Regions from separate parts of the Shewanella sp. MR-4 genome, predicted to be linked through region 2. Evidence: predicted binding sites of a transcription regulator. Region 2 holds the regulator's gene; each other region holds the start of a gene.
What was found. The regulator sigma-54, encoded in region 2, starts transcription at its own class of promoters, with help from an activator protein. The targets are predictions, from matches to a motif close to GTTGGCACGNNNNTNGNNT.

Region 1 (9,709 bases), 690 kb from region 2:
TTCGACATCATTTTCTGCCGAAATGTACTGATTTATTTTGCCCCGGAGGCAAAAGCAAAAATTTTGCGGCAATTCGCTGCCGCTTTGAACCCGAAGGGCATACTTTTCCTCGGTGCGTCAGAATCGATAGCGGGTCTGACCGATGAGTTTGATATGGTACGTTGCAACCCTGGCATCTATTACCAGAAAAAGACTTAATTTAATGATATTAAATAAAAATTACCGACAATAGTCGGTAATTTTTTACCCCGAAATACCTCGTTTATACACATTTCTATTTGTTACCACTTTTTGGCACATGAATTGCTTTGTTCCCGTGAGAGTCACGATGGAGGCAATTTTATGGCGATTAATTTTGATAAGGCACTCGGTGTGCATCAATTCACTTTGGGGATACGTGCAGAGCGTGCCGAAGTGATTTCAAGCAATATCGCAAATGCCGATACGCCACATTATAAAGCCCGTGACGTCGATTTTTCTGCGGCCTTAAATGTTGCTAAAACTCAGCAACAGCAACGCAATAGCCTGGAGATGACAGGCGATGAGCAGCAGCACTTTGGCCTTGCACAATTAACGGGACAATATGTGAAGTTTCGTGTGCCGAATCAGCCTGACACTGGGGATGGCAATACTGTGGATATTCAACAGGAACAGTCGGCATTTATGCAAAATGCCCTTGAATATCAAATGTCTCTGGGATTTTTAGACAGTAAGTTTAGCGGCATGAAAAAAGCGCTGAGAGGGGATTAATCATGAGTTTATTTAGCATTTTTGATGTGGCTGGCTCTGGTATGTCAGCCCAGTCCGTCAGGCTCAATACCACAGCGAGTAACATCGCTAACGCCGATTCTGTTTCTAGCAGTATTGATAAAACTTACCGCTCTCGTCATCCGATTTTTGAAGCTGAAATGGCCAAGGCGCAGAGTCAGCAACAAGCCTCTCAAGGTGTTGCGGTGAAGGGTATCGTTGAGAGTGATAAACCCCTATTAAAAGAGTATTCGCCGGATCACCCCATGGCGGATGCGGATGGTTTTATTTATAAGCCGAATGTGAATGTCATGGAAGAAATGGCGGATATGATCTCTGCCTCTCGCTCATATCAGATGAATGTTCAAGTCGCTGAAGCCGCAAAATCAATGCTGCAACAAACACTTGGGATGGGTAAATAAGATGCGTTATTTAGGAGGTAAGCTGTGAGCCTCATTAATCAACTTAGCCAGACCTCGGCTCAGCCGACTCAAACTAAGACTCAATCGAATACGGTGGCAACCAATACCACGAGCACTTCAACGGGTAATCCCTTTTTAGATGGGATCCGTTTGCCTGGGAATTCCGTTGTTCCTGAAGCCAAGAGTCAACAGCTGACACAAGAAGATTTTTTCTCGCTACTCAGTCAGCAATTGTCGATGCAGGATCCCTTTAAGCCTGTCGACAACGACCAAATGATTGCGCAAATGGCATCCTTTTCTACCGTGGATGGTATTTCTAAACTTAACGATGAAATTGTTAATTTAAACAGTGTGATGACATCGAGTCAGGCACTGCAAGCATCGGGATTAGTTGGACGTAAGGTGTTGATCCCAACCGATACCGGCAATGTGTCTGTCGAAAGCCCCACCCTGAGTGGCGTGGTGAGTACGCCGGATAAAATCCCTGTTATCAACGTGCGTGTGTTGGATGATAAAGGCCAAGTGGTAAGCACCTTTAACATCGATGGCAGTGATGGCGGCAACATCCCTGTGACATGGGATGGTCTGAATGAAAATGGTGAGCCTGTCAGTGCCGGTAATTACACCATTAAGGCCAGTGGTATTGTCGATGGAGAATCTCAAGAGCTTGCTGTGTCGACCTATGCCCATGTGACAAGCGTTTCGTTAGGTACTGCAAGTACTGGGGCGATTCTCAATCTTCGCGGTGGTGCAGGCATTAAGCTCTCTGATGTACTTGCTGTATCCGAAACCTAATTTGTCAGTATTAAGTTGGACTTGGGTCCTTAATTGAATTGAGTGAAATGTAGAGGTGAATTATGTCGTTTAACATTGCATTGAGTGGCATTTCTGCTGCACAGAAAGACTTAAACACTACAGCGAACAACATCGCGAATGCTAACACCATTGGCTTTAAAGAATCGCGTGCTGAATTTGCGGATGTTTACGCTAATTCAATTTTCTCTAACTCTAAAACCGCCGTCGGTGGTGGTGTGGCAACGAGCCAAGTGGCGCAGCAATTCCACCAAGGTAGTTTGCAGCTGACCAATAACTCATTAGATCTAGCGATTAAAGGGGGCGGTTTTTTTGTGACCGCTTCTGAGATTGGTACCTTAGATCATCAATTTACCCGAGCCGGTGCATTTAAAGTCGATAAAAATAATTATATGGTTGATTCAGCTGGTAATTATTTACAAACTTTCCCTGTCGACAAGGACGGTAACTCGACTTCTGTGAGTTTAACCACCGCTAAACCAGTGCAAATTCCGGATACTGCAGGTAGCCCAGTTCAGACTGAAAACGTGACCCTGCAGATGAACCTTAATGCGAAAGAAGGTTCACTTGACCCTGCAGCCTTTGATCCGCTGGACTCTAAAACCTACAACAGTGTGACCTCAATGACGATTTACGACTCACTCGGTGAGCCGCATATCATGACCACCTATTTTGTGAAGCCAAACAACGGCTCTTACAACGGTGAAAACAACTGGGTTGCCTATTACGCAATTGATGGTAAGCAAGTGGATGTGTCTGGCCCAGCCGGAACTTACCAGACTGATACCAATGGCGATGGTACGGCTGATGGTACAGGGACAGCCCAAACCACAGGCGGTTGGAAAGGTTCGGTGTTGAAGTTTAACTCGGTCGGTGTGTATACCGGAAGCGATCCTGCGGTCGTGACAACTGAAGCATTGGGCGTGGGTGGTGCTGGTGTGTTAGGCCCTGGTGCCGATGGTACTCAAGATGTGACCATTAAGTTCAATGCACCGACTCAGTATTCGGCTCCGTTTGCGGCAACCGAATTAACGCAGGATGGTACCACTGTGGGTCGTTTAACCAACGTCGAAATCGGTGAAGATGGTTTGATCACCGCCAGCTACTCCAACGGTTCAACCGTGCCATTATCCCGGGTTGCCTTGGTTCGTTTTGCCAACGAGCAAGGTTTAACTCAAGTGGGCAACACTTCATGGAAGGCCAGCCTTGAGTCGGGTCCAGCGCTCGCGGGTGAACCAAACAGTGGTACATTCGGTAGCATTAGTTCTTCGGCATTAGAGCAGTCCAACATCGACTTAACGACTGAACTAGTGGATTTGATTTCGGCACAACGTAACTTCCAGGCCAACTCGCGTACCCTCGAAGTGAACAACACACTGCAACAAACTGTACTGCAAATTCGTTAAGCTGGTTTCTCCCTTTTCTAAGTGTTGCCGCTGGCGGCAACACTTAGCCTCTTTTAGCGCTATATTCATTTCTTTATTATCTTCTTCTATTTTATCAGTTAATTAGCTCAAAATTTTATTGGCATGATGCTTGCTTTGCTATTGTCAGGTTGAAAATTTGACGGAGCAGTCTGTGGACAAATTCCTCTACATATCCATGAGCGGTGCTAAGCAAAACATGAATGAGTTGGCTTTGCGTGCCAACAACTTAGCTAACGCCAATACCGATGGATTTAAGTCTGATATGGCGCAGGCCAGATCGATGCAAGCCTTTGGTGAAGGATTGCCATCGAGGGTATTTGCCATGGTCGAAACACCCTCCGCCAATTTTCGTGCAGGTCCGATTAAAACCACTGGGCGGGATCTTGACGTTGCCATTAAAGGTGATGGTTGGTTCGCCGTACAGGCAAAGGATGGTAGTGAGGCTTACACCCGTTCAGGCAGCTTAAGTTTTGACTCGACAGGGTTATTGCATAACGACCGTGGTAATCCAGTGATGGGTGATGCGGGGCCGATAGTGTTACCGCTGCCGATTGAAAAAGTCACCATCTCACAGGATGGCATTATCTCTGTACGTCCTCAGGGCGCGACAACGGAGGTGATCGAAGAGGTGGGCCGGTTAAAGCTAGTTAATCCAGGTAACGCACAAATGATGCGCGGCGAGGATGGACTGTTCCGTTTGGTGTCGGGAGATCCTGCGCCAGCCGATCCGAATGTGTTTGTTGAAAGTGGTGCTGTAGAGGGCAGTAACGTCAATCCAGTGGATGAGATGGTGTCCTTAATCGACCTACAGCGACAATTTGAATTGCAAGTGAAGATGATGAAAACCGCGGAAGAAAATGACCGAGCTTCATCTTCATTAATGCGGATTAGTTAGGAGATAAATTATGCATCCAGCGTTATGGATTAGTAAAACTGGCTTAGACGCACAGCAAACCGATATTGCGGTGATTTCAAACAACGTCGCGAACGCCAGCACCGTCGGCTACAAAAAGAGCCGCGCAGTCTTTGAAGACTTACTCTATCAAACCGTTAACCAAGCGGGGGGCATTAGTGCCTCGAATACTAAATTACCCAATGGGTTAAATATTGGTGCGGGTACCAAAGTGGTGGCCACTCAAAAAATGTTTACCCAAGGCAATATGTTGACCACGGATAACTCACTCGATCTGATGATTGAAGGCCCAGGCTTTTTCGAAGTACAGCTACCCGATGGCACCACTGCCTATACCCGTAATGGTCAATTTACCTTAGATGATACTGGGCAAATTGTAACGCCAGGTTCGGGTTACGTTCTGCAACCTGCAATCACGATTCCCGATGATGCGACCAGCATTACCGTGTCTGCCGAGGGGGAAGTCTCGGTGAAAACACCGGGCACGGCGGAAAACCAAGTCGTGGGGCAGCTCAGCATGTCCGACTTTATTAACCCATCGGGTTTAGATCCTATGGGACAAAACCTGTACACCGAAACAGGTGCCAGTGGTACGCCTATCCAAGGCACTGCATCACTCGATGGTATGGGGGCGATTCGTCAAGGCGCGTTAGAAACCTCTAACGTGAATGTGACCGAAGAGCTAGTGAATCTTATTGAAAGTCAGCGGATCTACGAGATGAACTCCAAAGTGATTTCGGCGGTGGATCAGATGCTGGCTTATGTGAATCAGAATTTATAGAGGCACATTATCATGGCTAGATATTTTATATTGGCCGCTGCGCTCTTGCTTACGGCATGTAGCTCCACCTCCAAGAAACCGATTGCAGATGATCCTTTCTATGCACCGGTTTACCCCGAAGCGCCGCCAACCAAAATTGCTGCTACGGGATCCATTTACCAAGACAGCCAAGCGGCCAGTCTCTATTCGGATATTCGCGCCCATAAAGTGGGTGACATCATCACTATCGTGTTGAAGGAAGCGACTCAGGCGAAAAAGAGTGCGGGTAATCAGATCAAAAAAGGCTCTGATCTGTCGCTCGACCCTATTTATGCCGGTGGTAGCAATGTGTCGATTGGCGGGGTTCCCCTCGATCTGCGTTACAAAGACAGCATGAACACTAAGCGGGAATCCGATGCCGATCAAAGCAATAGCTTAGATGGCAGTATTTCCGCCAACGTGATGCAAGTACTCAATAACGGCAACTTAGTGGTGCGTGGCGAGAAATGGATTTCCATTAATAACGGCGATGAGTTTATCCGAGTGACCGGCATAGTACGTTCACAGGATATCAAGCCTGACAACACTATCGATTCAACCCGTATGGCCAATGCGCGTATTCAATACAGCGGTACTGGTACCTTCGCCGATGCGCAAAAGGTGGGCTGGTTAAGCCAGTTCTTTATGAGCGATTGGTGGCCCTTCTAAGGAGTCGTATCATGAAATTGAAACTGATTTTAGCGGTTGCCATGCTGGCATTTTCACTTCCTAGCCAAGCAGAGCGCATTAAAGATATTGCCAATGTTCAAGGGGTTCGTAGTAACCAATTGATTGGTTACGGCTTAGTCGTCGGTTTACCGGGCACGGGTGAGAAGACCCGTTATACCGAGCAGACCTTTACCACCATGCTGAAAAACTTTGGGATTAACTTGCCCGATAATTTCAGACCCAAAATTAAGAACGTGGCCGTGGTGGCAGTGCATGCGGACATGCCAGCCTTTATCAAACCTGGTCAAGAATTGGATGTCACAGTATCAAGCCTAGGTGAAGCGAAAAGCTTACGTGGCGGTACCTTACTACAAACTTTCCTTAAAGGGGTTGATGGGAATGTGTATGCGATTGCGCAGGGCAGTTTAGTGGTCAGCGGCTTTAGCGCCGATGGTTTGGATGGTTCTAAAGTCATTCAAAATACGCCAACCGTGGGTCGTATTCCTAACGGCGCGATCGTTGAACGCAGCGTAGCAACGCCATTTTCGACTGGCGATTATTTGACGTTTAACCTACGCCGCTCGGACTTTTCGACCGCGCAGCGTATGGCCGATGCAATCAATGACTTGCTTGGCCCCGATATGGCGCGGCCATTGGATGCGACCTCTGTGCAGGTCAGTGCTCCAAGGGATGTGTCACAACGGGTGTCCTTTTTAGCCACACTCGAGAATATCGAAGTGGAGCCTGCTGATGAGTCTGCCAAAGTGATCGTGAACTCCCGTACGGGTACGATTGTGGTTGGGCAGAACGTCAAGTTATTGCCAGCCGCGGTGACACATGGTGGCTTGACTGTGACTATTGCCGAAGCGACTCAGGTGTCTCAACCTAATGCGTTAGCGAATGGTCAAACGACGGTGACCAGCAATAGCACAATCAATGCGAGCGAAAGTAATCGCCGTATGTTTATGTTCAATCCTGGCACGACCTTAGATGAGTTAGTGCGAGCCGTAAACTTGGTGGGCGCGGCCCCTTCAGATGTACTTGCTATCCTCGAAGCGTTAAAAGTGGCAGGTGCTTTGCATGGTGAACTTATCATCATCTAATTTCTGTCGGGAAAATCATGGAAAAGCTTTCAAGTTCATCACATTTTCTTGATCTGGGCGGGCTCGACTCCCTGCGCGCCCAGGCTCAGAAAGATGAGAAGGGCGCCTTGAAAAAAGTCGCCCAACAATTTGAAGGCGTTTTCGTGCAAATGCTGATGAAGAGCATGCGTGACGCCAACGCAGTGTTTGAATCCGACAGCCCACTCAACAGCCAATACACTAAATTTTATGAGCAAATGCGGGACCAGCAGTTATCCGTCGATTTATCGGATAAAGGTGTGCTGGGCCTTGCAGACATGATGGTGCAGCAATTATCCCCCGAGTCGAGTCAGTTTACGCCCGCATCCGTGCTGCGTAATGACGGTGGTATGAAGCTGCAACATGATGCGAAAGCCTTCAATATTCCAGCTCAAGCAACCTCGGCAGCTGAAACTCAAACTGCGGCTGCGCCAGTCGTTGCCGCGCAAGGTGTTCCGGCATCGATTGCACGCCCAAGTGCTAACGTGGATAACGGCGATGGCGTGACGTCCTCCTTAGATATTGATAGACCTGAGCGTTTGCTGGCCATAGATACGCCAAAGCCCGCTTGGTCAGAGCAACCCTTATCGCCAATCGAACCTGTGATCAGTGGCCAAATCTTGCCGACGGCGGCATTTAGGGAAACACAAAAGACCCTCAAATTTGGTAGTCGGGAAGAGTTTTTGGCGACCCTCTATCCTCATGCAGAAAAAGCCGCCAAAGCCCTTGGCACTCAACCCGAAGTGCTCTTGGCACAGTCAGCCCTTGAGACGGGCTGGGGTCAAAAAATTGTCCGTGGCAATAATGGCGCGCCAAGCCATAACCTGTTCAATATTAAAGCCGATCGTCGCTGGCAAGGTGATAAGGCTAACGTGAGTACCTTGGAATTTGAGCAGGGTATTGCCGTTAGACAAAAAGCCGATTTTAGGGTGTATGCCGATTTCGAGCACAGTTTTAACGATTTTGTTTCCTTTATTGCTGAGGGTGAGCGTTATCAGGCGGCGAAGAAAGTCGCGGCGTCACCAACTCAGTTTATTCGAGCATTACAGGATGCTGGTTATGCCACCGATCCTAAATATGCTGAAAAAGTCATTAAAGTTATGCAGTCCATCAGCGAAGAGCTGAAATCGATACTGCCAGGAGAAGACAAATGATCATTCTTCATAGGATGTTAGTGTTGGGGAGTATCGGCTAATGGCTATCGATCTATTAAATATTGCCCGTACAGGCGTACTCGCATCCCAGTCACAACTGGGAGTGACCAGTAATAACATCGCCAATGCCAACACCGCGGGTTATCACAGACAAGTGGCGACGCAAACCACGTTAGATTCACAACGTCTTGGTAATAGCTTCTATGGCACAGGTACGTATGTCTCTGATGTTAAGCGTATTTACAATGACTATGCTGCACGCGAATTGCGGATTGGCCAAACCACGCTGAGTGCGGCCGAAGCGAGCTACGGCAAGTTGAGCGAGCTTGATCAAGTCTTCTCGCAAATCGGCAAAATAGTGCCACAGAGCTTGAACGATTTGTTTTCAGGGCTAAATAGTTTGGCGGACTTGCCTGCAGACTTAGGCATTCGTAGCTCGACCTTAAACGATGCCAAACAATTGGCGAACAGTTTGAACCAGATGCAGTCGACGCTGAACGGACAGCTGACTCAAACCAATGATCAAATCACGGGTATGACGAAGCGTATCAATGAGATCAGCACTGAACTTGCTAATCTAAACCTAGAGTTGATGAAGTCGCCAAACCAAGACGCCATGTTACTGGACAAGCAAGATGCATTGGTACAGGAGCTGAGTCAGTACGCGCAGGTGAATGTGATCCCCTTAGAAAACGGGGCCAAAAGCATCATGCTCGGCGGCGCAATTATGCTGGTTTCGGGGGAAGTCCCCATGTCGATCAGCACTGCGACGGGTGACCCTTTCCCGAATGAACTGCAGTTGATGTCGACCATTGGCTCCCAAAGTGTACGTGTCGATCCTACCAAGTTAGGCGGCCAGCTCGGTGCCTTGTTTGAGTATCGTGAACAAACTCTAGTGCCAGCGGGGTTAGAACTCGACCAACTGGCGCTTGGGGTTGCCGATAACTTTAACAAGTTACAGGCGGAAGGATTCGATCTTAACGGCCAAGTGGGCGCCGATATCTTTAAGGATATCAACGATCCTCTAATGTCTATCGGTCGTGTGGCTGGATTTTCCGGTAACACAGGTAATGCGACCTTAGGTGTCAATATTGACGATACGAGCGCTTTATCGGGTGGCTCCTACGAGCTGTCTTTTACGGCGCCAGCCACCTATGAACTCAGAGACACACAAACCGGCACTATCACACCGCTCACCTTAAATGGCACTAAGCTCGAAGGTGGCGCGGGATTCTCTATTGATATTAAAGCCGGCGCCATGGCTTCTGGGGATAGATTCGCGATTCGTCCCACCGCGGGAGCGGCGAATGGTATTGAAGTGGTGATGACAGATCCCAAAGGCATTGCCGCCGCTGCGCCCAAAATCACCCCAGATGCAGCGAACTCAGGCAATACTCAAGTGAAGGTAACGCAAATTACCAACCGCAGTGCGGCAAACTTCCCGACAACGGGTAGCGAGCTCACCATTCAATTGAATACCACGGCTGTGCCGCCAACCTTTGAAGCCTTCGATGCCAATGGTACATCCCTTGGCGCTCCAGCGGCATATACGCCACCCAGCATTAGTGCGTTTGGCTTTACCTTTGAAGTTGATAGCAGTGCGGCGGCCGCAGGCGACAAATTCACCTTCGATTTATCCTTTTC
Region 2 (9,709 bases):
CTTTTAACTCTTCACTGAGTTCATCGAGAATATCCCCGAGCTGATCTTGATCGATAAGTTGCCATAACACTTGCCGTGCCTTAGGGGGCGAGGACTCTAGAATCAATGCGATATCTGACGCCGCCATGTTTTGCAGCATTTGCCTGACATGCACAAACATACCGCTATTGAGGGCATGGCTCAGTTGGTCGAGACGTTGTTCGACTTGTAAGCTGTCTGAGGCTTCTACAGGCATGTTTCCTCCAAGGTAGCGACAGTGGATGGGGCGTTTGGCTGTTGAGAACTTAAGCCAAAGGACTTAAGCCAAAGCGCAGCAGTATATTGTAATTGAGCGCACGGGAGGGCGTCGAGTCACAAATGTGTTTTACTGGTATAAGGTGCTGAAATCAAAACCAAACAGGGTACTGAATAACGGTAGGGTGCATTGAGATGAGATGTCGAGGCAATTAGCAGGCTTCGTCGAACTTAGCGTCGATAAGCGCGCAAATGGCATTGAGCGCGGGCTCCGCATCTGGACCTTCGGCAATCAGGGTAATGGTTTTACCCATACCCGTTTCCAGCATGAGTAGCCCTAAAACACTGGCGGCAGAGGCCTGTTTTTCACCTTGGATCAGCGTAATGCTGGCATCAAACTCTGAGGCCAACACCACGAGCTTTGTCGCGGCGCGGGCATGTAAACCGAGTTTATTGCAGATGGTGATTTGGCGCTCAAGCTTTGGCATGGCTTAACTCTCGGTGGCGGGCATTCACTTTGTGTTTACCGTTGCTAAAGCGTTTAGCCAGTTGCTCGGCCACGTAAACTGATCTGTGTTGACCGCCGGTACAGCCGATGGCGATGGTCAGATAGCTGCGGTTATTACGCTCTAAGTGAGGCAACCAAGTCTCGAGTAAATTCTCAATTTGCCAGATGAACTTATTGACAAGCGGCTGGCGATTTAAAAACTCGGCAACGGGTTCATCTAAGCCGGTGAGAGGGCGCAGCTCGGGTTCCCAATGGGGATTGGGTAAAAAGCGCACATCAAACATAAAGTCGGCTTCGGTTGGCATACCATGCTTAAAACCGAAGGACTCGAAGTTGATCACCAGTTCCTTATCGACACTGCCAAGCAGGATTTGCCGCACTTGGTCGCTGAGTTCATAGATATTCAGATTCGAGGTATCTATGTAGTGATCCATCTGTTGTGACAGGGGCTCGAGCAATTTGCCTTCAAGTTTGATGGCTTCTTGCAGTGATACTCGGCTCTTAGATAAGGGATGTAAGCGCCGAGTCTCGCTGTAGCGCTTTAGCAGTACTTTATCGCTGGAATTTAAGAAGAAGCTGGTGAGTTCAGTGCCCTCGGGCAGGCTTGTGAGCTGTTTGACGAGTACCTTGTCTTGCTCCGGCAGATTACGCACGTCGACGCTGATGGCGACGAGATCGTTACTGCCCTTGAGCTGTTCGAGTAAGCTGCCAATCAACGGCAAGGGGAGATTATCGACACAATAATAGCCGAGATCTTCAAGCACTCTAAGTGCGACCGATTTGCCTGAGCCTGAGCGCCCTGACACTATGACCAGTTTCATCCAGTGATTACCTGATAGAGTTCCGTTTCATCATGCGTCTTGCGCAATTGCTTCAATATTTGTTTGTCGCTAAGCTTTTCAGCCATGCAGGACAAAGTGCTTAAGTGCTGTTGACATTGGTCAGCAGGCACCAGCAGAGCAAATAAAATGTCGACAGGTTGTTTATCGATAGCATCAAAGGCTATCGGCTCCTCACATTTCACCAATATGGCTATGGGTTGTGTTATATCGGTTAATCGACCATGTGGGATGGCGATGCCGTTACCTATACCTGTGCTCCCCATCTTTTCGCGCGCCACTAGGCTTTCGAAGATCTCTTGAGATGAGAGGGTGGGGTACTGGGCAGCGGCTAAGTCGCTGATGAGTTCCAGTACCTTTTTCTTACTGCCCGGAGTGGCGCAGGTTGTGCACTCCGGCCGCAGTATGGTACGAAGTTCCATTGCTAGTGTTTTGTTAACTTCTCTTTGTGTTTAATAACCTGACGATCAAGCTTGTCAATCAGGACGTCTATGGCAGCATACATATCTGCATGCTCTGAAGTCGCGAAGACTTCACCACCGGTGAGGTTGATTCTCGCTTCGGCAATTTGTTGCATTTTCTCAACATTGAGCACAACGTGCACATTATTGATCTGTTCGAAATGACGTTCAAGTTTTGAAAACTTTTCCTCAACATATGCCCGTAACGATTCGGTAATCTCGATATGGTGTCCACTCAGGTTTATTTGCATATAAACGTCCTCCGATTTCCACTGTAGGCTATAAACTTTTACGCTGATTGGAAGGGGGAATAAGCATCGCTTCTCGGTACTTCGCAATGGTTCTGCGCGCAACGTTAATTCCCTGTTCTGCCAGAAGTTGCGCCATCTTGCTGTCGCTTAATGGTTTTTTCTGGTTTTCCGCTGCAACCAGTTTCTTAATGAAGGCTCTGATTGCCGTGGATGAGCACTCACCGCCATCATCAGTCCCGACGTGGCTTGAGAAGAAATATTTTAGTTCAAAAAGTCCCTTTGGGGTATGCATGTACTTTTGCGTCGTCACCCGTGAAATGGTGGATTCATGCATCTCGACCGCCTCGGCGATATCGTTCAGGACCATAGGTTTCATGGCTTCTTCACCGTATTCGAAGAAACCCTGTTGATATTGCACTATGCAGTTTGCCACCTTGAGCAGTGTTTCGTTGCGGCTTTCAAGACTTTTGATAAACCATTTAGCCTCTTGCAGATGGCCGCGAATAAATTGGCTATCGGCCTGACTTTTGGTGCTGCGCGCCATGGCTGCATATTGCTGATTAACATTGATTTTTGGCATGCAGTCAGGGTTTAATTCGACCACCCAACGGCCGTTTTTCTTCGATACCGATACATCGGGGATCACATATTCTTCATCGACAGGGGTGATGAGTAAACCGGGGCGAGGGTTTAAGGTTTGGATCAGCGCTATGCTGTCCCTTAAGTCGTCCTCTTTGAGTTTGGTCTTACGCATTAATAATCTAAAGTCGCGGGCAGCGATCAGATCTAAATGATCTTTGATCAGCATGCGGGCGTTTTCGAGGTGTGGGGTGTCCGGCGAAAAATGGGAGAGTTGGATAAGCAGACATTCGCTTAAATCCTTTGCCGCGACACCAACGGGGTCGAAGTGTTGAATACGCTTGAGCACGGCTTCGACTTCATCCAGTTCTATCTCTGGATTGCCCATGGCCTCGAGGATATCTTCAGTACTTTGAGTGAGATATCCCTGATCGTCGATGGCATCAATAATTGCGGTGGCGATGGCTAAATCGGTTTCAGAGAAGGGCGTAAGGTTTTTCTGCCATTCTAAATGTTCGTACAGGCCTTCACTGGTTTCCCCTTGAAAGGGCATATCATCTTCACGGCTAGCACCAGAACCTGAGTTTGGCGATGCGGTAAAGACTTCATCCCAAGTGGTGTCCATGGGCAGTTCTTCGGGCAGGGATTCTTTGGTCAACGACTCGGCAATATCCACGGTGGAATTGTCTTGTTCCTGTGGCTGAGCCGTCGTTTCGCTAAAGTCGGTATCGGCGATATCTTGCTTACGTTCGGTAGGCGCGTCAAATTGCTCCTCTTCCAGCTCGAGAAGAGGATTAGAGTCTAAGGCTTGCTGGATCTCTTGCTGCAGTTCCAATGACGACAATTGCAACAGACGAATGGCCTGTTGAAGTTGTGGCGTCATGGTTAACTGTTGACCCAGTTTGAGCTGGAGTGACGCTTTCATGTTACCGCTGATCCCTACGTTATTATTGTGAATTTAGGCCGCTTGTTATCATATTGATGGCGCTTATTAAGCCAAAATTCAAGGCTAATTGGCTCTGTTTAAGTAACTATAGCCTGAATTGTTCACCTAAGTACACAGCCCTAACTTGCTGATTGTCTAAGATCTCTGCGGGAGTTCCTTCGGCTATCAGATTACCGTGACTGACAATGTAGGCATGTTCACAGACGTCTAAGGTCTCGCGCACATTGTGGTCTGTGATCAGTACCCCAAGGCCTCGGCTCTTGAGTTGTTCGATGATTTTCTTGATGTCGATAACCGAAATCGGGTCGACACCTGCGAAGGGTTCATCGAGCAGAATAAACTTTGGATTGGCCGCTAAGGCGCGGGCAATTTCGACGCGGCGACGTTCACCGCCCGATAACGACATGCCTTGGCTGTCGCGAATATGGGTGATATGGAACTCTTCTAACAGGTGTTCCAGCTCTTCTTCGCGTTGATCGCGATTGAGCTCTTTACGGGTTTGCAGCACCGCCATGATATTGTCGTGCACGGTCAGCTTGCGAAAGATACTGGCTTCCTGTGGCAGGTAACCAATGCCTTTGCGGGCGCGCAGATGCATGGGATCGGCGGTTAAATCATCATCGTCGATAAAGATATGGCCTTTATCGCTTTTCACTAAACCCACGACCATGTAAAAGGTCGTGGTTTTACCCGCACCGTTTGGGCCGAGTAGGCCGACGACTTGACCCGTTTTGACCGTCAGGCTGACATCTTTCACAACCTGACGACTCTTATAACTCTTAGCGAGATTCTGTGCTTTTAAGGTGATTTGGGTCATTGAGAGTCCTGTTTTTTCACAGGTTTGTCCGTGGGCTGATTCTTGAGTTCTTCCTGATAGTTGTCAGGCTGAATAATGGTAATCACGCGATCATCACCGCTACCCGTGCTCTCAGCGATCAGTTTTTGCTGAATAATATTGTAGCGGATGAGATTCCCCGTCACTTGGCTACCCGCTTGGTCTAGGGTGGCTGAGCCGGTTAAGGTCAAGGTGCGAGTCGCCATTTCATAGCGAATTTCTTTGGCGCTGGCAGAAGCTGGACGCCCATCGTCGAGGATCTGGCTGTAGGTCGCAGGATTACCCGTTGCCACTAAAATCTTGCTGTTGTCCCCTTCGGCAGAAAACGCACGTAGTTGATCCGCATGGATTTTAATCGAACCTTGGGTGACTTCTACGGGGCCGAAGAAAATGATCTGATTGTTTTTAATGTCCGCAGTTTGGCTGACGGCCTTAATTTTAACTTCTTGCTGTAAGTCACCGACCTTGGTGAAGGCGCTCATGCTTGTCATCAGCATTAGGCCGGCAAGTAATATGTTATTTTGCTTCATAGGTTCCTACTACCTGACTGGTCAATTTCACTTCCTGCGCGTTAAGGTCGGCATAAAGGCCTTGCCCTTGAATATTAAAATCTTTCCCTGTGACGTAAATGATGCGGTCAGAGGTCATTATCATAGTGTTGAGATCGAGTTCTAAAAAACTGGTGGACAATGTCTGTATGGGTTCACCAGGGCTGATGGCATCGATAATAACATTATTTTCTAATACAACCTTGCCGGTATCTTTGTTGAGTCGACCTTGGTCGGCTCGGATCTGCCATTTTGCTTTACCTTGGTCGGGATAGACAAGATAGACGGGAGCAGTAAAGTCGGTTTGGTTTTTCAGCTCATAGTGTTCCATGTGCTTTGCCGTGACGCGACTGTTAACTTGCCCTTGCTCATTAAATTCAATGCTGCGCAGATCTTCGATAATGTAATCGGGTCTGTCACTGACATTCAAGCTGTCATCCGTATCGCCACCGCGTTTTTGCTGCACTTGCCAATATAGCACCAGTGCAGTGCCAAAAAAGGCGATAATGGCGAGGGTCACACGACTCATATGCTCATCCCATGGGCGGAAGTGAACTTATTTTGGCTCAGTAAGAGCAGATCCGTGAGTTCCCTGAGTGCACCGTGGCCACCATTTAAGTGAGTCACAAAATGGGCATGTTGGCGGACATAGGGATGACCATCGGCAACACAGGCGGCAAGGCCGACCACATTCATCACCGGCAAGTCGACAATATCATCACCGATATAGGCGACTTCTTCTGGGGTGACATTGTAGAGCGACAGCAGCTCTTCATAGGGGACGAATTTATTATCTACGCCCTGATAAATATGGGTTACACCCAGTGCCGTCATGCGGTTTTCGACAATTTTAGACTGGCGGCCAGTGATAACCGCCAGATTAAAACCACTGGTCAATAATGAGCGCACGCCATAACCATCGCGGGTGTGGAAGGCTTTGAGTTCTTCCCCCGAGTTGCTCAAATAAATGCGGCCGTCGGAAAACACTCCGTCCACATCGCAGATCAGCAGTTTAATTTTTTGTGCCCTTTGCCAAACATCGTCGCTGATGGGGCCATAAAAACCTTGCTGTGGCATTAAATCACTCCCGCTTTAACCATATCGAGCATATTGAGCGCACCGACAGGATGATTGTCTTTATCTATCACTATCAGGCCGTTGATATTTTTGGAATCCATCACTTGCAGCGCCTGTGCCGCTAAAACGTTTTCAGTAATTGTGACACAGTTTCGCGTCATCACATCGGCAATCGGCGTGGTGCGTAGGTTGACTTGGGCATCGATAACGCGGCGCAGGTCACCGTCGGTAAAGATACCCACGAGTTTGTTTTGCTCATCGATAACTGCGGTCATGCCAAGGCCTTTCTTGGAGATCTCATACAGGGCATCGGTGATGCAGATATCGTGTTTAACCAGAGGTAAGTCATCACCGCTGTGCATCACGTTGCTGACCTTAAGCAGCAGCTTACGACCTAAGGCGCCGCCCGGATGGGACATGGCGAAATCTTCTCGGGTAAAACCTTTGGCTTGCAGGAGGGCAATGGCGATGGCATCGCCCATGACTAAGGTTGCTGTGGTACTTGAGGTTGGCGCAAGCCCAAGCGGGCAGGCTTCCTCTGGTACTTCAATACATAAATGAATTTTAGATAGACGCGCCATGGTGGATTCTGGCTTGCCTGTCATGGCAATCACTGGGATGGCTTTACGTTGGATAACGGGCATCAGCGCGAGGATTTCGCTCGACTCGCCCGAGTTGGAAATCGCAAGAATCACATCATTGTCCGAGAGCACGCCTAGGTCACCATGGCTGGCTTCACCTGGATGGACAAAAAAAGCTGGGGTACCTGTGCTGGCTAGGGTGGCCGAGATTTTATTGCCAATATGGCCTGATTTTCCCATCCCCATCACTATCACTTTGCCGGTACAGTTGAGAATAAGTTCGCAGGCTTGGGCGAATTCAACGGAATCGACATATTGATAAAGATTGTCGAGGGCCGATTTTTCAATATCGATGACTTTACAGCCCCACTGGCGCAATTGTGATTGGTCTACCATGTCTATCTCTCTTCTTGCATTGTCTTTGTCGCCCCGTTCTGGGATTGGAATAGCACAATTTGGTACGCGATAAAGATGATAAAATTAACGGCTTCGTACTTGAGTAGCGTCTTATTATTCAGTCTCAGCCCATGAGGGTTGAGGCAATAGGGCAGGATAACTTGTTCAGCGATTGAATGCTTTGAGCAATATCATCGTCTTAGTCGTTTTCCACCACCATTTTGGTTGCTATGGTAAGCATGATAACGACTTTGGCATTCAATATGGTTTTTGAGTTAAGTTGTCTTGCCTAGTTCAGTGTTATTTCGCTTATTTTATTAGCCTTGGCTAAACAATCCTGCTGATTTATCAACAAGGGTGAAAACATTAAGTAACACTTTAGCTTCACAGAGCGAAAACTTAGGGCGCATTCTCGCTGGAAATGAGGCAAATTGAAAGTATCGCAGGACGATAGTGTCGATTCTGTTGTAGGTTAAAGCGCAATTACGTACAATTTGCGGCTCTTCGATTGGTCTGGGCAGGAAGCGTAGGCCACCTCTTTTCAAATATCGGAATCAAGCATGACTCAAGAACAAACGCCGTTGGTTGAGATCCGTCATTTGGGCTTCAGCCGTGGCCAGCGTGTCATATATGAAGATATTAGCCTGTCTATCCCTCGGGGCAAAGTGACCGCCATTATGGGCCCCAGTGGTATAGGTAAAACCACTTTGCTTAAGCTTATCGGTGGCCAATTAACGCCCGATAGCGGCCAAGTGTTGTTCGATGGACAAGATGTGCACGCCGTGAGTCGTAATGAATTATTTGAGCTGCGTAAGCGCATGAGCATGTTGTTTCAAAGTGGCGCCTTATTCACCGATATCAACGTCTTCGATAACGTCGCCTTTGCGCTGCGTGAGCATTCGGGATTGCCTGAAGAGATTATCCGCTCAATCGTATTGATGAAGCTCGAAGCCGTTGGCCTGCGTGGCGCCGCGCAGATGATGCCAAGTGAGTTATCCGGTGGGATGCAGCGCCGTGCCGCCCTTGCTCGGGCGATTGCCCTTGAGCCTGAAATGGTGATGTACGATGAGCCCTTTGCCGGACAAGACCCGATTTCCATGGGCGTGCTGGTGAAGCTTATCCGCGAACTCTCCGATGCGCTAAATCTGACCTCGATCGTGGTGTCCCACGATGTGGATGAAGTGCTCGGAATTGCAGATTATGTGTATGTGGTGGCCGATAAAAGAGTGATCGCCCATGGCACGCCTGAGGAGCTAAAGCATGCGGATAATCCGCAGCTCAAACAGTTTATTCAAGGCGCGCCCGATGGTCCCGTGCCTTTCCACTATCCAGCAAAGAATTATCAGCAAGAATTAATGGCTAAAGGAGTTGGCAAGTGAAGTTATTTGACAGTATTGCCGACCTCGGCCGCAGCGCTATCGAGTTAGTGCTCGGTTTTGGCCGTGCGGGCCTGATGCTCTGGGGCGCGATTGTTCGCTGGCCTCGGGTACGTAAGGGGTTTCCATTATTAGTGCGCCAAATCTATGTGGTCGGCGTACAATCTATGGTCATTATTGTGGTCTCGGGCCTGTTTATCGGCATGGTATTGGCGCTGCAGGGCTACAACATCTTAGTCGGTTTCGGTACTGAGGAGAGCTTAGGCCCCATGGTGGCCTTAAGCTTACTGCGTGAACTCGGTCCTGTGGTCACCGCGCTATTATTTGCGGGCCGCGCCGGCTCGGCGCTGACCGCTGAAATCGGTTTGATGAAGAGTACCGAACAGTTATCCAGCTTAGAGATGATGGCGATTGACCCGCTGCGGCAAATCATTGCGCCCCGTTTTTGGGCTGGGGTGATCAGCATGCCGCTGTTGGCGCTGATGTTTACCGCGGTAGGCATTTATGGCGGCCATTTAGTGGGCGTGGAATGGAAAGGTATCGATGGCGGGGCTTTTTGGTCGATTCTGCAAGCTTCGGTCGAATGGCGCCAAGACATAGTGAACTGCCTGATTAAGAGTGGCGTATTTGCCGTGGTGGTGACTTGGATTGCCTTATACCGTGGCTATCAAGTGGTGCCGAATCCTGAGGGGATCAGCCGTGCAACCACCTCAACCGTGGTGCAATCGAGCCTCGCCGTACTGGCATTGGACTTTTTACTAACAGCCCTGATGTTTGGCCGCTAACGGATTGCAGCGCCAAGGATACAGATAGACGGATTAACAGAGTGGTAACTGAGCATGTTGACACGAAAAATTGAATTATTAGTGGGTGTGTTTCTCTTAGCGGGCTTAGCCGCCTTTTTGGTATTGGTGTTTAAAGTCGCCAATATCGAAGTCCAGACCAGCGACAGCAGTTATACCCTCACAGCCAACTTCACCAATATCGGTGGCTTGAAGGTACGCTCGCCAGTCAAGGTCGGCGGGGTCGTGGTTGGTCGCGTGAGTAAGATTGACTTAGACCCGGTAAAACTGGTGGC
Region 3 (9,709 bases), 670 kb from region 2:
ATGGGAAATTACATAGGAACCCAGCAGGGCAAACATCACCGACATGGCGATACCCCCGACAAATTCCCCCGCAGCACCCGGCATCAACACGATAGGAGCAAAGGCTAAAATGGTGGTGATGGTTGATCCCGCCAAGGGTAGCCAGAGGTGATGTAAGGTCTCACTTACCGCGCGTAAGCGGCTCATTCCTTGTTGGCGACGCTGGGCGATGGCATCGACGATCACAATGGCATTGTCCACCATGATCCCAAGTGCAACGACTAGACCCGTAACCGACATTTGATGAATGGGTAGGCCGATATATTTCATACAGGCCAAGGTGAAGAGGGCGGTCAAGGGGAGTGACAGGGCGACGATAATCGCGTTTCTTAAGCCCAAGGTAAGCAGCAAGACCGCCAGAATAATCACAAATCCTTGTAGTAGGTTGATGATTAATCCGCCGAGGCGGTCACTGGTATAGCTGTTCTGCTCAAATAACCATTGTACTTTGATGTTAGCAGGCAGTTCTTGATTGAATTCATCGACCAGCTGTTTGACTTGACCCTGCCAGATATCAACGCGGGTATTGTTGAGCATACGCGCCGCGACAAACACGCCCTGCTCGCCATCAACAAGGGCGATGCTGTCAGCGGGGGTTTTAGGTTGGCGGCTGATGTGGGCGATATCGCCCAAACGAATAATTTGTCCCTGAGTATCGACTTTCAATGGTACTTGGCGAATGCGGCTCTGGGAGTCGAGTTCACCAGAGACTTCAACAAAGGCGCGAAAATTGTTGTTATTGATCTCACCCGCGGCAATTTTACTGTCGGCGCTGCTTAAGATTTTCGCTATGGTTCCCGGCGTTAATTGCAATTGGCTCATCTTATAGCCATCGAGCTGCACCAGAATTTCTTCCTCGGGCGCGCCGTAGAGTTTGACGAAGTCGGTGCCGGATAAGAGTCTCAGCCTGCTTTGTAATTCCTTGGCGTAGCGGTTGAGCATATCCACCCGAGGTTGACTGCTATTGTTCCACACTAGGCTTAAAATGGCGGTATAGGCGTAGCCGACTTGATCGTCTAAAGTTGATGTCTGTACGCCATCGGGGAGGGTGTTTCTGGCATCGGCTAACAGATCCCGCGCCCTAGACCAGACGGGATCTGTATCCTTGACTGTATCTTTTAGCTCTAATTGGATCACCGATATGCCGGGTCTTGAGGTGGATTGAATGAGCTTGATTTCCTCGAGGCGACGCAACTGATTCTCTAATACTTCGGTGACAAGTGCCTCGACTCGCTCGGCGGAGGCGCCGGGATAAGGGGTGATTACCGACGCAAATCGGTTAGTGATGTGCGGATCTTCAGTGCGTGGCAAACTGGATATCGCACCAAATCCAGCGACCAGCAGTAGGGCGATCACTAGGCTGACTAAGCGGCCATTTTCAACGAAGGCTTTAATCATGATTACCTCGTCGACGCGATGGAAGAAACGGCTTGGCCCACCACTAACTTATGCAAGCCTTGAGTCACATATTGTTCATCGGCCTTAATCGCGCCTTGGATATAGGCCATATCTTGAGTGGTGTAGAGGATATCAACATCGCGACGCTCTATCTGAGTTGAAGCGCTATCGGAAGTTGAATGTGAAGGCGGCGTAGTTACATAGATATTCCAGCGGCCGCGGATCCCATCGATAAGTGCCGATACTGGCACCCAATAGCCCGCTTGCTCGACGGTTTGTTGTTGATGCAAATAGGCGATTTCACCGTTGATCACATTGGCATGTTCCGGCAGGCTGATCCGCAGCTGCAGGGTGCGACTAATGGGGTTAACCTCGGCACTGATCCCGGCAATCTTGGCGGTAAATTGCTGATTATGGACGCTCACGGTCACATTCTGCCCATTGACGAATTGCTGTGCGACCGCGACCGGGACACCGATATAGGCTTCGGTATTCACACTGCCAACTAAAATGAACACTGGACTACCTGCTTCGACCACTTCCCCTAGGTTGTGTTGCCGCTGGCTGATGATGCCATTGAAGGGCGCGAGTAGCTGTGATTTGTCGCGTTTAAGCTGGTTTGCCTGTAGAGAGGCCAATAATCGCTTTTTGCCAGCTTCTAGGCTTGCCAGTTGTGTGCGGTTCTCGTCGAGCAACTGCTCTGAGACATAACCAGACTTTTTAAGCTCAAGATTTCGGTTGAGGGTGCTGGTGGCAAGGTCAACATCGGCTTGGGTTTGCGCCAGACTGGCTTGGATTTCCTGATGTTCGGCATCGAGCAAGCGGGTATCGAGCTTGGCCAATACTTGCCCTTGGGTCACCCTAGCGCCGCTATCGACAGTTAACTCGCTGAGCTTACCCGATAATTCGAAGCCTACGCCCGTGGTATTACCCGCGCGGATCGTGCCAGTGAATACTTGCTCACTCTGATAGCTAGTCGACAAGCGCAGTGGTGCCGTCGTCACAGTTTGCAATTGCGCAGCATTGGCATGTTCTGTCACTTCCTTTTGACAGGCCGTTAAGGTGGAGACGGCAATCACGCAAACGTAAAATGCACGCCAAAAACGTCGGGCAGCTAGGTCCATTTAAATCCTTCCATGTAACCTTTAGGTTAAGTTTATGTAACTAGACTTGCTAGTCTAGTTGTGCGGAACTAGACTGTCTAGTCTATTTTGTGCTTAACTAATACGAATTAATTATGTTGCTACCTTGAGTGAAGATATGACTCAGTCCTTCGATATCCCGATGAGCCGCAGTGAACAAAAGAAACAGCAAGTGCTGGTGGCGGCCATTGATTTGTTTTGTCGCCAAGGATTTCCCCACACCAGCATGGATGAAGTGGCGAAACAGGCGGGCGTGTCCAAACAAACGGTGTACTCCCACTACGGCAGTAAAGATGATTTGTTTGTGGCGGCGATTGAATCCAAATGCGTTGGCCATAACTTAAATGCCGACTTACTCAGTGACCCAAGCCAACCCGAAGCGACCCTCACCGAATTTGCGCTGCAATTTGGCGAAATGATCGTTAGCCCTGAGGCGATTACCGTATTTAAAGCCTGTGTGGCGCAATCTGAGAGCCACCCTGAAGTTTCAAGGTTGTTTTTTGAGGCGGGGCCACAGCATATGCTTGCGATGCTGACAAAATATTTAGGGGCGGTTGAAGCGCTTGGAGTGTATCGCTTTTCACAACCGCATCACTGCGCGGTACGTTTGTGTTTAATGTTGTTTGGTGAGTTGAAACTCAGGTTAGAGCTGGGACTGGAGACGGAGAGCTTATTGGGGGAGCGTGAGCAGTATATTCGGGGTTGTGCCGAGATGTTCTTAAAAGCTTATCGGGTGTAACAACATTAAGCGGTTGGTATCAGTTTGTATCTTCTTCGAAAAGAGTGAACTTTTGTTTGAAATCGAGCGTATTATCCGCAACAAATGACTTAACAGTAACGCAAGGAGCAGGCGTGACTAAATCACTTGATTCTCGAGTTAGCATAAAACATAGCCTAGTTTGCATGGGAGTGAGTTTAATACCGCTTTTAAGCTTTTGTGCATCAGCGGCAGAAGCACCTAAGCAATATAAACCCTTTAAGTTGAGCGTATCGCAGATTAGTACCCAGAGAGCCTCGGTTGCCAATGGCGATACCGAGTTGCAGCGGGACAGTTTATTACTCAACGCCAGCGTCAATATTCCACTGGATAAACAATGGTCTATTGGAATGCGTGTCGGTTACGACAGACTCGACTACGATTGGCGCAATATCCGTTTAACGGGGGCGAATAACGCCGCAGGCCTGTTTAGTGATGCGGGTGAAACCTGGGAAAATATCGACCGTTACCGCGCGGGCCTATCCCTTAGCTATCGGATGGATAAGCATTGGTCCTTTATGTTGTCGCCACAACTTCAATATGCCTATGCTGATACTGCGTCAGCTAGCAATGCACAGAGTTATGGTGTGGTTGCGTCGGCCATGTATGCCTTCGAGTCGGGCAATATGCTCGGTTTTGGCGTTGCGTATTTAAACGATATCGATGAAGTGCGCACTATGCCTTATCTGGCGGTGAGTTGGCAGATTAATGATTGTTGGCGGTTAGCTAACCCCTTCCAAGCGGGATTTAGTGGCCCTGCGGGTTTGGAGTTGAGTTATCAAGTGAGCCCTGCATGGAATGTTGGCTTTGGTAATTCACGCCGCACCGAGCGATTTTTAGTCGCCGATAAAGATACCGTGGTGGAGACTAACGAGTGGGTGAGTTATCTGCGTGCTGGTTGGCAAGCTACGCCGGCCATTGCGCTGAATCTTTACGCGGGTTACTACTTCAATGGTGAGTTGGAAGTTACTCATCAAGCGGCGCTCGACATCGATAACCAAGGCGCTGCGGCCTTGGATCTCGAGTTCCGATTTTAATTACTGGCCCAGCATGGCCTCTTTGAGGCTCTTCTGGGCTGGTTTTTCTCCTAGCCAAATTTTAAGTAAGGCCTGGCGGAACATTTCCCCTTCAATTGTGGTTTGTTCTTGACCATTTTTATAGGCGGTAACGCCACGGCTTTTGTTGGCGATCAAGGTGAATTGGTCGCCTTCTTTGATTTCATCCTTAAATAGCGCCATAAAGGCGTCAATTTGTGGCTGAATGTCGGTCGTATTATCGGCGGTTGCGTGCTCAAAACCTTCGGTTATCGCATCACGCATTTTCTCGGACGTAATCATTCCAGACGTAATATTAAGGCGAATCGCCGCAACCGGGGCATTGATCACCTCGGTCATGGTTTTGCTCGGGGTGGGGACATACAGGCTACCCACATACAAATCCATAAAGAATTTGCTGCGAACACCAACGCCATTCAATTGCAGCGTCTGAGCGTTGAGCGTGATGCTGTCGGCGACTTGGACACCAGAGACTTCTTTAGCTTGGGTGAATAGCGGTAAAAGCAAAGCGGTAGTTAGCGTCAGGGTTGAGAGTAACTTCATCATACACCTCATATTTTTTTAGTTATGGTCGCTGAGCGTATCCATGGGATTGACGGCTCAAACGAAGATTAATCTGTTGATTGCCAAGCGATACTAATCGATACCAAAGGGGAGCGATAGCCTAATCTGTGCAGGCTATCGCCGGAGATTTTAACTAGACCGCGCAGCTTTATTTGTCGAGTATTAAGAAAGCGATAGGTGGGTATAATAGCGCGCTTCGTTTAGTTTATGTGGTTAGCCACGAATCCCTAACTTATATTGGCCGTTTTGCTCAAACATAACCGCTTGTTTTTGCTTTGGTGAGATCAGGATTGGGCCATCATCGAAAAACAGAAAGCACTTCCAATTGCGGACAAAGACATCCCAACGAGTCTCTATCACTTGATATTTTTCGTAGCAAAAAAAGACCTGAGTATCGTCTGGCCACTGGATAAACTCGGCCAACATCTCGGGTAGGCTATTATCTTCACTGTCCCACGCACTCTGCCAATGATCCGTTTTGACCCATGCGTTGGCTTTAGCGGCCCAATCCCCTTTAGTAAACTGCTCGGCGCGGCTACTTTTATTGCTAATCCACTGATTCCAAACCAGCATGGCGCTTTTGTCCGTCAGCGGCAGAATGCCAGTCTTGTCATCATCGCTCACAGGCAAGTCTTTGTGGTTAAAAATCCACTTACGGCGATAGGTATCTAAAGGTATATAGGTATGAGCCAAAAAAGCTGTCCTCGGTATATTACGGATTATTCAGGATGAGTGGGTTACGCGAGGTAAGTATACTTTTTTGAGAAAAATTAGGAAATGAAGCTATTAAATCTAAATCTAGTTTCACACTATCTGGTCTCTCCACAGGGACTCGAACCCCGATCGGCCGCTTAGGAGGCGGCTGCTCTATCCTGTTGAGCTATGAAGAGACGCCAGTGATTATACTGGTTTTATCTTTGATTAAAAGGCTTATGATTTAGTTGGTTAAATCTTAAGCGCTATGTCGTTTATCTGTACATTGTAAGCCGCATTTTGGTCAACGAGGACCGCGGTTGCACTCTCTTCGCTGACTTGTTCGATTTTTACCGTTGCCCGGCTCTTGGTGGCGACGGCACGCATTTCGTTGAGCCTATCAGGCAAGTTTTGTTGTAGCACGACCTGAAATTTATCGCCAACTCGAATGCCGTGTTTGCGACCTAAGTTAAGGATAATTCTATCGCCCTGACGGCTGACGACTTGCCCCAACAGTGGTCTGCAATTGAGCGTGTTGTCTATATCTCGAGTTGCTTCTTGCATGATTTGGCTGATATTTCTGCCATAGGATGAACGCCAAAATCGATCACTATTAGGGGCTATTATGGCCTGTTCTTCAAACTCCCACGGGGCAGAGGTACTGTAGGTTTTGCTCCACACTTCCTCGCCGCTAATGCCGTGATAGAGACTGAGCTTAAATTGGAATTGTCTGAGTGGCGCTTCATCCCACCACCCCATAAAGGTTGATTGCACAGGCTCTGTCGATATATCGATGATTTGTGGCAATAAAATATATTGGCTATCGGTGATTTCACTCAACCAGCTTGGGAGTCGATAGCCGCGGATATCGACAAGTTCCTGTGCGATATCAAGCCGCTCTTTGGCATGGATATGGCTAAAACCAGTAGATGAGAAGCCATCAATACTATTACCCAGTTTCTCGGAGATGACTTCTTCAAATCCCGATAATTGTCCGTAGCGTAACTGTGCTCGATCTTTTATTTGCGCTTGGGGAATTAAGATGGCTGCCTTTAATTGGCCTGCAGGACATTGCTGGGTTGGGTCATCATTGAGATCGAGCCTAAGGGAAACATAGATTTTGTTGCCTTGAATACGCTCGCTCACCAATTGAATGCTAATCGCCTGGGCATAACGATTAATTGCAAAGCTGTTTTGCGTTAAGTTGCCATTAGTCGTTTGCTGTTCGCTGGTGATCTGGATACCGGTACTGAGCGTGGCATAACTCACCGCTTGATTGATGGCTTCTTCACGTGCTTGGGCGATATTGCCATTGGTGATCACCGCTTCTCCACTGGCCTCGACCCATTCGGCGTTTGCCTGTGCAGCAAATAGCAGTAGGCTGCTGATTATGAGCAAGTTCTTTCTTAGTATGTTCATCAATAAGCCCTTAACTAAAATTGCTGGGATGAGTCAGTTTACTGGCAGTGCTTTATGGCTCTAAGCAAATTGCATGCCTGATTTATCGTGGTAAAGGGATAAAGTTATCAATAGATTTGTCGATAATCTGAAGAGTTCATGAAGCGCAATATTTTGACTTGGTCTAATACTTGCTTGCTTTATGGCAAAGATTGCGGCTCCCTCTGGGCCACATTGATACTGATGACGAGGTTACTCCTATGCTTAAGCGTGCATTCATTCCTCTGGCACTGTTAGTGCTGGTTGGGTGTGCGACTAAACCCGTGGCACCGCCCAAACCTAGCTTAGCTGACGGCAATGGTTTGCCGCCTACGGCGACAATTAATCATCTAGCACAGCGCATTGTGACTGAGTTAGTCAAGCAGAATGATGCCTTGCGTCCCGACCAACCTATCGTTGTTGCCACGCCTGTGTTAGTGGGGGACTTGAGTAGCACCAATGCGCTGGCGCAGCAGCTCCAGCAAGGGCTAATGACGTCTTTGCATAGCTTTATGTTTAATGTGGTGGATTTGAATTTAGGTAATGGGTTGAGTGTGACGGCTGATGGCGATTTTATTTTGACGCGCGATTGGCAAAAGCTTTCAACCAACTTACCCGTTGACCATGTTGTGGTATCGACGATGAGTCCCACGACCAATGGCATGGCAATCAACACTCGGATTGTCACCCTGAGTAATAACCGCGTAGTGTCAGCCTCTCAAACCTATGTAACCCAAAAAGAGTTGAGCAATTACATGCAGCCTTCAGAGCAAGTTATCTCTCAGGATGGGATTTTATATCGCCAGTCGAGCCCTGGTATGAATGAAGTGCGAGTGCTAGGAGATGGAAAATGAAACGCTACCTATTCATTGTTGCGGCGCTCCTACTGACAGGGTGTGCTGCCAAAGATAAATATGTTCAGTGGGAAGATGTGCCGCCAAGCAGTTTTCCTAAGCTGACGGCCATAGGTTATGCCCCGCTAGAGACTCAACCGGCTAAAGAGCAGTCCCAACGAGTATTGATGGCGATGCAGGCCTCAAAAATCGTGGCTTATCGTGAGCTGGCTGAACAAGTGTATGGACAGAAGATCACTGCCAATAGCAGTGTCAGTGATTGGATGCTGACAGATGACAATGTTAAAGCTTCTGTGACTGGGGTGATCCGCGGCGCGAGAGTGGTAAAAAGTTATCCGGCAGGGGATCACTATGTGACCGAGTTGGAACTTGATTTTGCCAAGGTATGGCAAATTTACCAACAGCAGAGCCGCCCACAAAGAATTAAAGACGTTACCTATTTTTAGCACTAGGTAGGTTTTAGCGCTAGTGCAGGTGCTGCTAGTCCTTGCTGTACCGATAAACAAAAGCCGCACTCAGTTTTAGCGCGGCTTTTGTTTATATCCCGTTTACTATTTATTGCTCGACTTATGCTTTTAAATCATTGCCTAAGCTAGAAAGGGTCGAGGTTCTGCCTTTATCGTTATAGGTTAGAGTAGTCGCGTTTCGGCTCGCCTGTAAGGCTTGGGCAAAACGGTTTAGACTCGCCAAATTCATCTCGATGAGACTGGCATTTTGAGCGTTAAGATCCTTACATTCGGCAAGGGCCTCTTTTACGGCGGCCATTTTATGGGATAGTTCTACTTGCGAGGTGAGTAAGGATTTATCGCTGTGATTGGCCAGTAAGTCATCGTTGGCCTTGAGTTCTTGCAGGCATGTTGATTTTTGCTCCGCAAGCGATAAAAGCAAATCGGCGTTTTGGTCAACCAAAGCGCCTTTTTCCTTGAGAATAATCTGTTTAAGAACAGCCAAATGGGCGTGTTGTTGATCTACCAGTTTAGCTATTTCTGTCATAGTTACTCTTTATTGAGGTCATTCAATTCAGCTTCGAAGCTGGCAATGTTGGCCGCCAACTTTTCGGGATCAATTTTATAGCGACCTTCGGCAATAGCTTGCTTGATTTCAGCTACTTTCTTTTGGTCGACTTCTGGAAGACTGGCCATTTTGGTTTGAGCTCCTTGTAGCTGTTGAGCTTGAGCCGTAATGACAACTGAGTCACCTTTTTGTTGAGTCGATTTAGCCGCAACCTGAGTCGATTGCTCGCTTTCGCTGCTCTTTTTAGTACTGTTTGAACGGACTTGCGCGGCCGCTCCGGCGTTAAATTTGCTAATATCAATTGCCATTTTAGGCTCCAGCGTCGTGTATACGGGATTTCTTAACTGGGGTATCGGCAGCCCATCGAAAAGCTTTAGCTTATTTTACATTCTAACTTCGACTTCGCCAATGGCTGTGACTATAGCATCTAGTTCCTTGTTTGAGCTGCTATTTTTGACCCTAATTTGGTCACCAATATTACCATCTTGCAATGCTTCACCCACGGTTTTTAGCACAAAATTACTGGAACGAACATAAATCGATACTGAATCATTCTTACAAACAAAACAAAGATTGTTAGCAAAAATGGGGAAGTGTTTGGCGACACGGCGTTTAACCCTTACACCTGAAATTTGGTTTGTATCGCTAAATTGCATACCGCGTAAACTGTTTTGATCGACATAACGAATTTCAACCTGACTTGGGTTGATTAATTCACCCGGTGCCAATGTTTCGCTGGCGACCACAACAGGGAAC

Region 1: a site for sigma-54 is predicted at 3,506-3,524, ahead of flgF (flagellar basal-body rod protein FlgF). Genes of this name have one in related genera too.
Region 3: a site for sigma-54 is predicted at 7,130-7,148, ahead of SHEWMR4_RS06570 (flagellar assembly protein FlgT). Genes of this name have one in related genera too.

What each region holds. Positions count from the first base shown of each region.
Region 1 is NC_008321.1:1,466,172-1,475,880, forward strand. Features, by position in the region: gene SHEWMR4_RS06605 (CheR family methyltransferase) at 1-198, shown strand, start outside; gene flgB (flagellar basal body rod protein FlgB) at 343-750, shown strand; gene flgC (flagellar basal body rod protein FlgC) at 753-1,169, shown strand; gene flgD (flagellar hook assembly protein FlgD) at 1,194-1,964, shown strand; gene flgE (flagellar hook protein FlgE) at 2,027-3,388, shown strand; gene flgF (flagellar basal-body rod protein FlgF) at 3,561-4,304, shown strand; gene flgG (flagellar basal-body rod protein FlgG) at 4,315-5,103, shown strand; gene flgH (flagellar basal body L-ring protein FlgH) at 5,116-5,790, shown strand; gene SHEWMR4_RS06645 (flagellar basal body P-ring protein FlgI) at 5,802-6,893, shown strand; gene flgJ (flagellar assembly peptidoglycan hydrolase FlgJ) at 6,911-8,065, shown strand; gene flgK (flagellar hook-associated protein FlgK) at 8,106-9,709, shown strand, end outside.
Region 2 is NC_008321.1:779,406-789,114, forward strand. Features, by position in the region: gene mgtE (magnesium transporter) at 1-235, opposite strand, end outside; gene SHEWMR4_RS03495 (HPr family phosphocarrier protein) at 447-722, opposite strand; gene rapZ (RNase adapter RapZ) at 709-1,563, opposite strand; gene ptsN (PTS IIA-like nitrogen regulatory protein PtsN) at 1,560-2,003, opposite strand; gene hpf (ribosome hibernation promoting factor) at 2,006-2,293, opposite strand; gene SHEWMR4_RS03515 (RNA polymerase factor sigma-54) at 2,322-3,797, opposite strand; gene lptB (LPS export ABC transporter ATP-binding protein) at 3,904-4,635, opposite strand; gene lptA (lipopolysaccharide transport periplasmic protein LptA) at 4,632-5,183, opposite strand; gene lptC (LPS export ABC transporter periplasmic protein LptC) at 5,170-5,730, opposite strand; gene kdsC (3-deoxy-manno-octulosonate-8-phosphatase KdsC) at 5,727-6,278, opposite strand; gene SHEWMR4_RS03540 (KpsF/GutQ family sugar-phosphate isomerase) at 6,278-7,255, opposite strand; gene mlaF (phospholipid ABC transporter ATP-binding protein MlaF) at 7,816-8,634, shown strand; gene mlaE (lipid asymmetry maintenance ABC transporter permease subunit MlaE) at 8,631-9,416, shown strand; gene mlaD (outer membrane lipid asymmetry maintenance protein MlaD) at 9,471-9,709, shown strand, end outside.
Region 3 is NC_008321.1:1,454,259-1,463,967, forward strand. Features, by position in the region: gene SHEWMR4_RS06535 (efflux RND transporter permease subunit) at 1-1,437, opposite strand, end outside; gene SHEWMR4_RS06540 (efflux RND transporter periplasmic adaptor subunit) at 1,440-2,561, opposite strand; gene SHEWMR4_RS06545 (TetR/AcrR family transcriptional regulator) at 2,698-3,318, shown strand; gene SHEWMR4_RS06550 (DUF6268 family outer membrane beta-barrel protein) at 3,483-4,373, shown strand; gene SHEWMR4_RS06555 (chalcone isomerase family protein) at 4,374-4,934, opposite strand; gene SHEWMR4_RS06560 (DUF2947 domain-containing protein) at 5,169-5,648, opposite strand; tRNA gene SHEWMR4_RS06565 (tRNA-Arg) at 5,770-5,845, opposite strand; gene SHEWMR4_RS06570 (flagellar assembly protein FlgT) at 5,901-7,067, opposite strand; gene SHEWMR4_RS06575 (FlgO family outer membrane protein) at 7,307-7,939, shown strand; gene SHEWMR4_RS06580 (LPP20 family lipoprotein) at 7,936-8,385, shown strand; gene SHEWMR4_RS06585 (flagella synthesis protein FlgN) at 8,507-8,932, opposite strand; gene flgM (flagellar biosynthesis anti-sigma factor FlgM) at 8,935-9,261, opposite strand; gene flgA (flagellar basal body P-ring formation chaperone FlgA) at 9,337-9,709, opposite strand, start outside.